DNA from 3 places in the Nocardiopsis sp. LDBS1602 genome. Region 3 is predicted to be linked to each of the others. Evidence: riboswitches for the same ligand, from Rfam matches in the RefSeq annotation. Region 3 holds a riboswitch; each other region holds the start of a gene.
The links. Region 3 has a riboswitch for S-adenosylmethionine ahead of thrC (threonine synthase). Riboswitches for the same ligand answer to the same signal wherever they lie in the genome.
Positions count from the first base shown of each region.

Region 1 (2,257 bases), on a different contig from region 3:
GGTGGTGTTCGGGGCGGTCGTCCTGGCGCTCTCGGGTGTGGGGTGCGCCCCCGACCGGGCGGTAGAGCTTCCTCCCGAAGGCGGCTTCGACTACCAATTGGGCGGCGCCTATCCGCCGCCCGAAGGGGTCACCACGGTGGTGCGCGACAGCACCGCCGAGCCCGCCCCCGGCCTGTACTCGGTCTGTTATGTCAACGGTTTCCAGACCCAGCCGGACGAGCTCGACCGCTGGCTCGAGGAGGATCCCGACCTGGTGCTCCGGGACGAGGGTGGCGAGCCGGTGGTGGACCCGGGGTGGCCGGACGAACGGATCCTGGACACCTCCACCGGCGAGCGCCGGGAGCGGATCGCCGAGATCCTCACCGAGACCATCGATCGGTGCGCGGACGCCGGGTTCGACGCCGTCGAGTTCGACAACCTCGACTCGTATCTGCGTTCGGGCGAGGCTCTGACGGTCGACGACAACCTGGCTCTGGCCTCGGTCCTGGTCGGTGTCGCCCATGGGCGTGGTCTGGCCGCGGCGCAGAAGAACACGGCGGAGGAGGCCGGTCGCGGCCATGACGAGGTGGGGTTCGACCTCGCCGTCACCGAGTCCTGCGCCGCGTGGCACGAGTGCGGCGCCTACATCGGGGTCTACGGTTCGGGGAACGTGCTCGCGGTGGAGTACCCCGAGGAACTGGCGGAGGCCGCTCTCGACTTCGACGTGGTGTGCGCTGATCCCGAACGTCCGGATCGTGTGCTGTTGAGGGACGCGGCGCTGGTCCCCTCCTCCGACCCGGAGCATCTCTTCGAGGCCTGCTGAGAGCCGTGTGAACACGTTCTCCCGAGGCTCGGCCCTCGGGTGGCGGGGGTCACTCGTCCCTTAAATCGAGTTTTCCTACCTGTATGATATGTTTTTGTCCGGTCAAGAGCTCCCGCCGTCTGGCTCGGCAGGCGGGACAGCAACCCTCGTACGGCGGTGGGGTGCTCCCGAGCAAGACCAGGCGCCCGCGACCGTCGGGCGCAAGTGCTATCCGACGCGGCGGGGACGTCCCCGCGAGAACCCGTGACTCCAACGGGCCCGCATCCCGGCCGTCGGTTTCGAGAGGAAGAACGTGTCCCACGCTCCCATCCCGTCACGTGCCCTGCTTCTGCCGACCGCGGCCGTACTCGCCCTTCTCACGGCCTGCGGATCCCCGGCCTCCTCCGGGGCCGGAGCCGACGGTGAACCCGTCCAGGGCGGCTCCCTCGTCTACCTGGAGTACCAACCCCACGACAGCCTCTATCCGCCCGAGGCGGGCTTCTACCCCAACGGCGGACTGGTCAACAACATCGCCGACCGACTCGTCCACCAGGACCCCGAGACCCTGGAGTTCGAGCCCTGGATCGCCACCGATTGGGAGGTCGACGAGGACGCCACCGAGTACACCTTCACCCTGCGCGACGACGTCACCTTCTCGGACGGCTCTCCGCTGGACGCGGAGGTCGTCGCCGCCAACTTCGACCTCTACGGGCTGGGCGATCAGGATCGCGCCCTCATCGTCTCCGAGGCGATCAACAACTACGAGAGCAGCGAGGTCCTGGACGAGAACACCGTCCGCTTCCACTTCGACGCCCCCTCGCCCGGGTTCCTCCAGGCCACCTCCACCATCAACTCCGGCCTGCTCTCCGCCGAGACCCTCGAACTGGCCCAGGAGGGCTTCAGCCCCGGCAACGCGACCGAGGTGATCGGCTCCGGCCCGTTCGTCGTCTCCGACGAGGAACTGGGCACCGGTCTCACCCTCACCGCCCGCGAGGACTATGCCTGGGCACCGGAGAGCTGGGAGAACCAGGGACGTCCCTACCTGGACGAGGTCCGGATCAACGTCACCCCCGAGGACAGTGTCCGAGTGGGGGCGCTGACCTCAGGACAGGCGCACGTCGCCCGTTACGTCCAGGCCCAGGACGAGGAGCGGGTCGAGGCGGCCGGTATCGAGATCCTCGCGCCGCAGACCAACGGGGTGAACAACAGTCTCAGCCTGCGGTTCGGCAACGAGATCCTCTCCGACCTGAAGGTGCGCCGGGCGCTGGTGGCCGGGATCGACCGCCAAGAGGTCGTGGACACGATCTACACGGACCACTACCCGCCGGCGACCTCCACGCTCAGTAGCACCGCCCAGGGCTACGCGGACCAGTCCGAGTACCTGGAGTACGACCCCGAACGCGCCGAGGAGCTCTTGGAGGAGGCCGGCTGGACCGTCGGATCCGACGGGATCCGGGAGAAGGACGGGGAACGGCT
Region 1 covers NZ_JAYLVW010000001.1:1,306,157-1,308,413, reverse strand. Annotated here, with positions in the region: gene U9J66_RS05945 (endo alpha-1,4 polygalactosaminidase) at 1-802, shown strand, start outside; SAM riboswitch class IV at 903-1,015, shown strand; gene U9J66_RS05940 (TIGR04028 family ABC transporter substrate-binding protein) at 1,095-2,257, shown strand, end outside.
Region 1: another riboswitch for S-adenosylmethionine. It lies ahead of U9J66_RS05940 (TIGR04028 family ABC transporter substrate-binding protein); the one in region 3 lies ahead of thrC (threonine synthase).

Region 2 (2,257 bases), on a different contig from region 3:
CCGCCGGGTGGCGCCGCCGCCGGACAGGTAGGGGGTGGCCTCGCTCAGCCAGTCGGAACGTCCGGCCAGCACCCCGGATCCGAAGGGGGCGTAGAGCTTGTGCCCGGACAGCGCCACGTAGTCGGCGCCGGTCTCGGCGAGGCTGAACGGCAGGTGGGGCACGTACTGGGCGGCGTCGACCACCACTCGGGCGTCCTCGGCGTGGGCGGCCGCCACCAGCTCGGCGATCGGCCAGATCTCGCCGGTGACGTTGGAGGCCGCCGTCACGCACAGCAGTCGGGGTCCCTCCGGCGCCGCGCGCAGGGCCTCGCGCGCGGCCTCGACGGCGGCCTCGGGGCTCTCGGGCAGCGGCAGCCGCACCACCCGGCCGGAGCGGGCCGCGGGGTGCTCCCAGGGGAGCAGGCTCGCGTGGTGCTCGGACTCGAAGACCACCACGGTGCAGCCCTCGGGGACGGAGCGGGCCAGCAGGTTGAGGGCGTCGGTGGTGCCGCGGACGAAGACCACGGCGTCGGTGTCCGGGCGTGCCCCCAGGAAGCGGGCGACGCTGCGCCGGGAGCGTTCGTAGGCCTCGGTGCTGACCTGGGAGTGGTGACCCGCGCCCCGGTGCACACTGGCGTAGAACGGCAGGGCCGCGGAGAGGGCGTCGGCGACGGCGGTCAGACAGGGGGCGCTGGCCGCGTAGTCGAAGTTGGCGTAGTCGACGCGCTCGCCGGTGATCAGGGGGACACCACCGTCCGCGGTGACGATCGAACGGTCGGCGGAGGCCGGGCGGGAGGCCGGGTGGGGCACTCCGTCGGTACGGCCGGCACGGGCGGGGTCGAACGGGATGACAGTGGTCATGAGGGCACCTCTTCTGTGGGTCGGGGGACCCACAGGGCATGGCTCCGCATGGCTCAGCCTCAGGGGTCCGCGCTTGTCTGACACGGTCGTGTCGGGACCTGGTCCTCACCCGGGGCACCCCACCGCGGAAGGAGGGTTGCCGGCCAGCAAGCCGGGGCTTGACGCTGGCACTCGTGACCTGTGCGGAAATGTAACACAACGTTCGGTGAGGGCGCACCCGCGCTCTCCTGTGGTCTGGAACACCTCCCTGCTTGACATCGGGAGGAGCCACTGGGCCATACTGTTCCCGAACTGCCCTCACGTCGCGGGTGTCCGGTTTCCCCCGGCCGCCCTTCAGGCGCGAGACTCCAGTCCATCGGAGTTTTCGCATGCCCGCAGACGAGAGGTGTGTCCGTTGCACGGCGACGACCGTATTCAGCAGCTCTTCCGCAACCCCAGGGTTGTGCTCATCTCCGGCTACGCCCGTCTTCCCGACTCGGTGGCGAGCCATTCCCAGTACCAGCGGCTCGGTGTCGTGCTCGCGGTGGACTCCGCGGACGGCCGCATCGTCGCCGCGGACACCACCCTGCTCACCGACCTGGCCAAGGACTTCTTCCGTGCCCTGGTGGAGGGCGCCTCGGTGACCGAGGACATCGCGGAGATCGTCCATCGGGTCCAGACACGGTACGCGGGCCAGTCGGGCGCCGCGCTCACGACGGCCCTGCGTCGCTGCCTGGAGACCTACTACCAGTTGCGGGACGGCGACCAGCTTCCCGTTGCCCCCGACGGCGAGGAGTGACCCTTGACCACCAGTCCCGAACCCTCCACGACCGACGCGCCCCTGCCCCTGGCGGGGGTCCGGATCGCCGATCTGTCCCGGGTCCTGGCCGGCCCCTACGCGACCATGTTGTTGGCGGACATGGGCGCCGAGGTCGTCAAGATCGAACAGCCCGGGCGAGGAGACGACACCCGTTCCTGGGGGCCGCCCTACGCCGCGCCCACCGAGGAGCACGAGGCCGCGCACTCCCCCGGCGAGGCCGCCTACTTCCTGTCCGTCAACCGGAACAAGCGCAGCCTGGCCGTGGACCTGAAGGACCCCGAGGGTCTGGCCGCGGTGCAGGAGCTGTGCGCCTCCTCCGACGTGGTCATCCAGAACTTCCGTCCGGGGGTGATCGACCGTCTGGGCCTGGGCTACGAGCGGATCAGCGAACGCAACCCCGCGGTCGTGTACTGCTCGGTGAGCGGTTTCGGCCCCGAGCACGAACCGACCGGTCGACCGGGTTTCGACATCGTCGTGCAGGCCGAGAGCGGTCTGATGGCGACCACCGGCCCGGCCGAGGGCCCCGCGAGCAAGGTGGGGGTGGCCCTGACCGACGTGCTCACCGGCCTCAACGCCGCCGTGGGCATCCTGGGGGCGCTCATGCGGGCCCGGGAGACC
Region 2 covers NZ_JAYLVW010000001.1:1,515,580-1,517,836, forward strand. Annotated here, with positions in the region: gene U9J66_RS06920 (aminotransferase class V-fold PLP-dependent enzyme) at 1-840, opposite strand, end outside; SAM riboswitch class IV at 905-1,019, opposite strand; gene U9J66_RS06925 (DUF3870 domain-containing protein) at 1,235-1,618, shown strand; gene U9J66_RS06930 (CaiB/BaiF CoA transferase family protein) at 1,622-2,257, shown strand, end outside.
Region 2: another riboswitch for S-adenosylmethionine. It lies ahead of U9J66_RS06920 (aminotransferase class V-fold PLP-dependent enzyme); the one in region 3 lies ahead of thrC (threonine synthase).

Region 3 (2,257 bases):
GCGCAGGATGTGGGGGACCAGGGCCAGGTGGAGGTCCTGGACGGCCACGCGGGCGTTGACGGCGGCCCCGGCCACCAGCGCGTCGGCGAAGGCCTCGTTGTAGGCGCGGTAGTGCCCCCACTGTTCTCGGAAACGTGAACCGAAGGACGGCTTGTTGGGGGTGTCGTACATCATGTGCTGCACGAACCACAGGGTCGAGTTGGACACGTCGGTGTAGGCGCCGGTGAGCACGTCCGCCGGGATGTCCAACATGTGGACGCTCATCCCGCCCAGGTCGTGAGTACGGTCCAGCCGCGCCCCCGGGGCCTCACCGGCGGCGCGCCGGTCGGAGTCCGAGAGGGCGGCGCAGACCCAGAGGGAATCGATCCCGGTGGCCACCGAGATCATCCCCGAGACCAGGCCGCCGCCTCCCCGTCGGTGTTCCAGGGAGCCGTCGGCCGTGGTGGAGAAGGAGACCGGCCCTCGGTTCGAGGCGATGAGGATCTGTGCCTTGTCCACGTCTTGGTCCTCTCAGGAGCGCGTGCGGATGGTGGGACGGTGGGTCCACGTGGAAGGGCGCCCGGACGAGGGGCGCATCCGTAGGTCTCGCCTGCGGGCCCCGGATCCAAACACGGCCAAGGTCCCTCGGGACGCGGTCGCACCACGGGGAACGCCGGGAACCCGCTCCGACAAGGCCGTCTCAAGTTGTATCGAAATATGAGACGCGAGTGTAATACGGGTCACCCTCGATGGAAAACCGGGCGATACGTCCGTTACAGTGGCGGTGCGTTCTCCGAGGAGAGAGCCACAATTTCATATTGCTCATCCAGAGGGGTGGAGGGACCGGCCCTGCGAAGCCCCGGCAACCATCTCGTCATGTGGACACGCGTTCGTGTCCCGGTCGAGGCAGGTGCCAACTCCGGCCTGGGGTCAAGGTGGCCACCAGGAAAGATGAGGGGAGACGCCTCGCCATGGCGATTGCCGCCACTGAACCCACCGCCGTCCGCGCCTTCGGTCCGGGGACCGCCCTCTCCTGTCGGGAGTGCGGCGAACGCTACGAGCTCTCGCCGATCTTCGCCTGTAGCTTCTGTTTCGGCCCCCTCGAGGTCGCCTACGACTTCGGGAACGTCTCCCGTGAGGAGATCGAGAGCGGCCCCAAGAACATCTGGCGCTACCGCTCCCTCCTGCCGGTCCCCGACAACGTGGCCGAGCTCCCGAACATGAACCCCGGTCTGACCCCCCTGGTCCGCGCCGACCGTCTGGCCGCCGAACTCGGCCTCTCCTCCCTGCACGTCAAGGACGACTCCGGCAACCCCACGCACTCCTTCAAGGACCGCGTGGTCGCGATCGCCGTCGAGGCCGCCCGCACCTTCGGGTTCACCACCCTGTCCTGCTCCTCCACCGGCAACCTCGCCGGAGCGGTCGGCGCCGCCGCCGCCCGGGCCGGCTTCGAGTCCTGCGTGTTCATCCCCGCGGGGCTCGAGGAGGGCAAGGTCGTCATGGCCGCGGTCTACGGCGGCAAGGTCGTCGCGATCGACGGCAACTACGACGACGTCAACCGCTTCTGCTCCGAGCTCATCGGCGACCCGGCCGGCGAGAGCTGGGGCTTCACCAACGTCAACCTGCGGCCCTACTACGCGGAGGGCTCCAAGACGCTGGCCTACGAGATCGCCGAACAGCTCGGCTGGCGGCTGCCCGACCAGATCGTCATCCCGATCGCGTCCGGCTCCCAGCTCACCAAGATCGACAAGGGCTTCCAAGAGCTGATCAAGGTCGGCCTGGTCGAGGACCGCCCCTACAAGGTCTTCGGCGCCCAGGCCACCGGCTGCTCCCCGGTGGCCAAGGCCTGGGAGAGCGGCCACGACGTCATCCAGCCGGTCAAGCCGGACACGATCGCCAAGTCGCTGGCCATCGGCAACCCGGCGGACGGGCCCTACGTCCTCGACATCGCCCAGCGCACCGGCGGCTCCATCGAGCACGTGGGCGACGACGAGATCGTCGACGCCATCAAGCTCCTCGCCCGTACCGAGGGCATCTTCGCCGAGACCGCGGGCGGCGTGACCACCGGCGTCCTGCGCAAGCTGGTCCGTGAGGGGAAGCTCGACACCGAGGCGGAGACCGTCATCGTCAACACCGGCGACGGGCTCAAGACCCTCAACGCGGTCGACGCGGGCGTCACCGCCACCATCAAGCCCTCGCTGAAGGCGTTCACCGAGGCCGGGCTGGCCTGACGGTCACCTCCCCGCCCGCCTTTCGCCACCGCACTCACAGACCAGGA
Region 3 covers NZ_JAYLVW010000002.1:264,886-267,142, forward strand. Annotated here, with positions in the region: gene U9J66_RS09285 (alpha,alpha-trehalose-phosphate synthase (UDP-forming)) at 1-498, opposite strand, end outside; SAM riboswitch class I at 799-937, shown strand; gene thrC (threonine synthase) at 951-2,210, shown strand.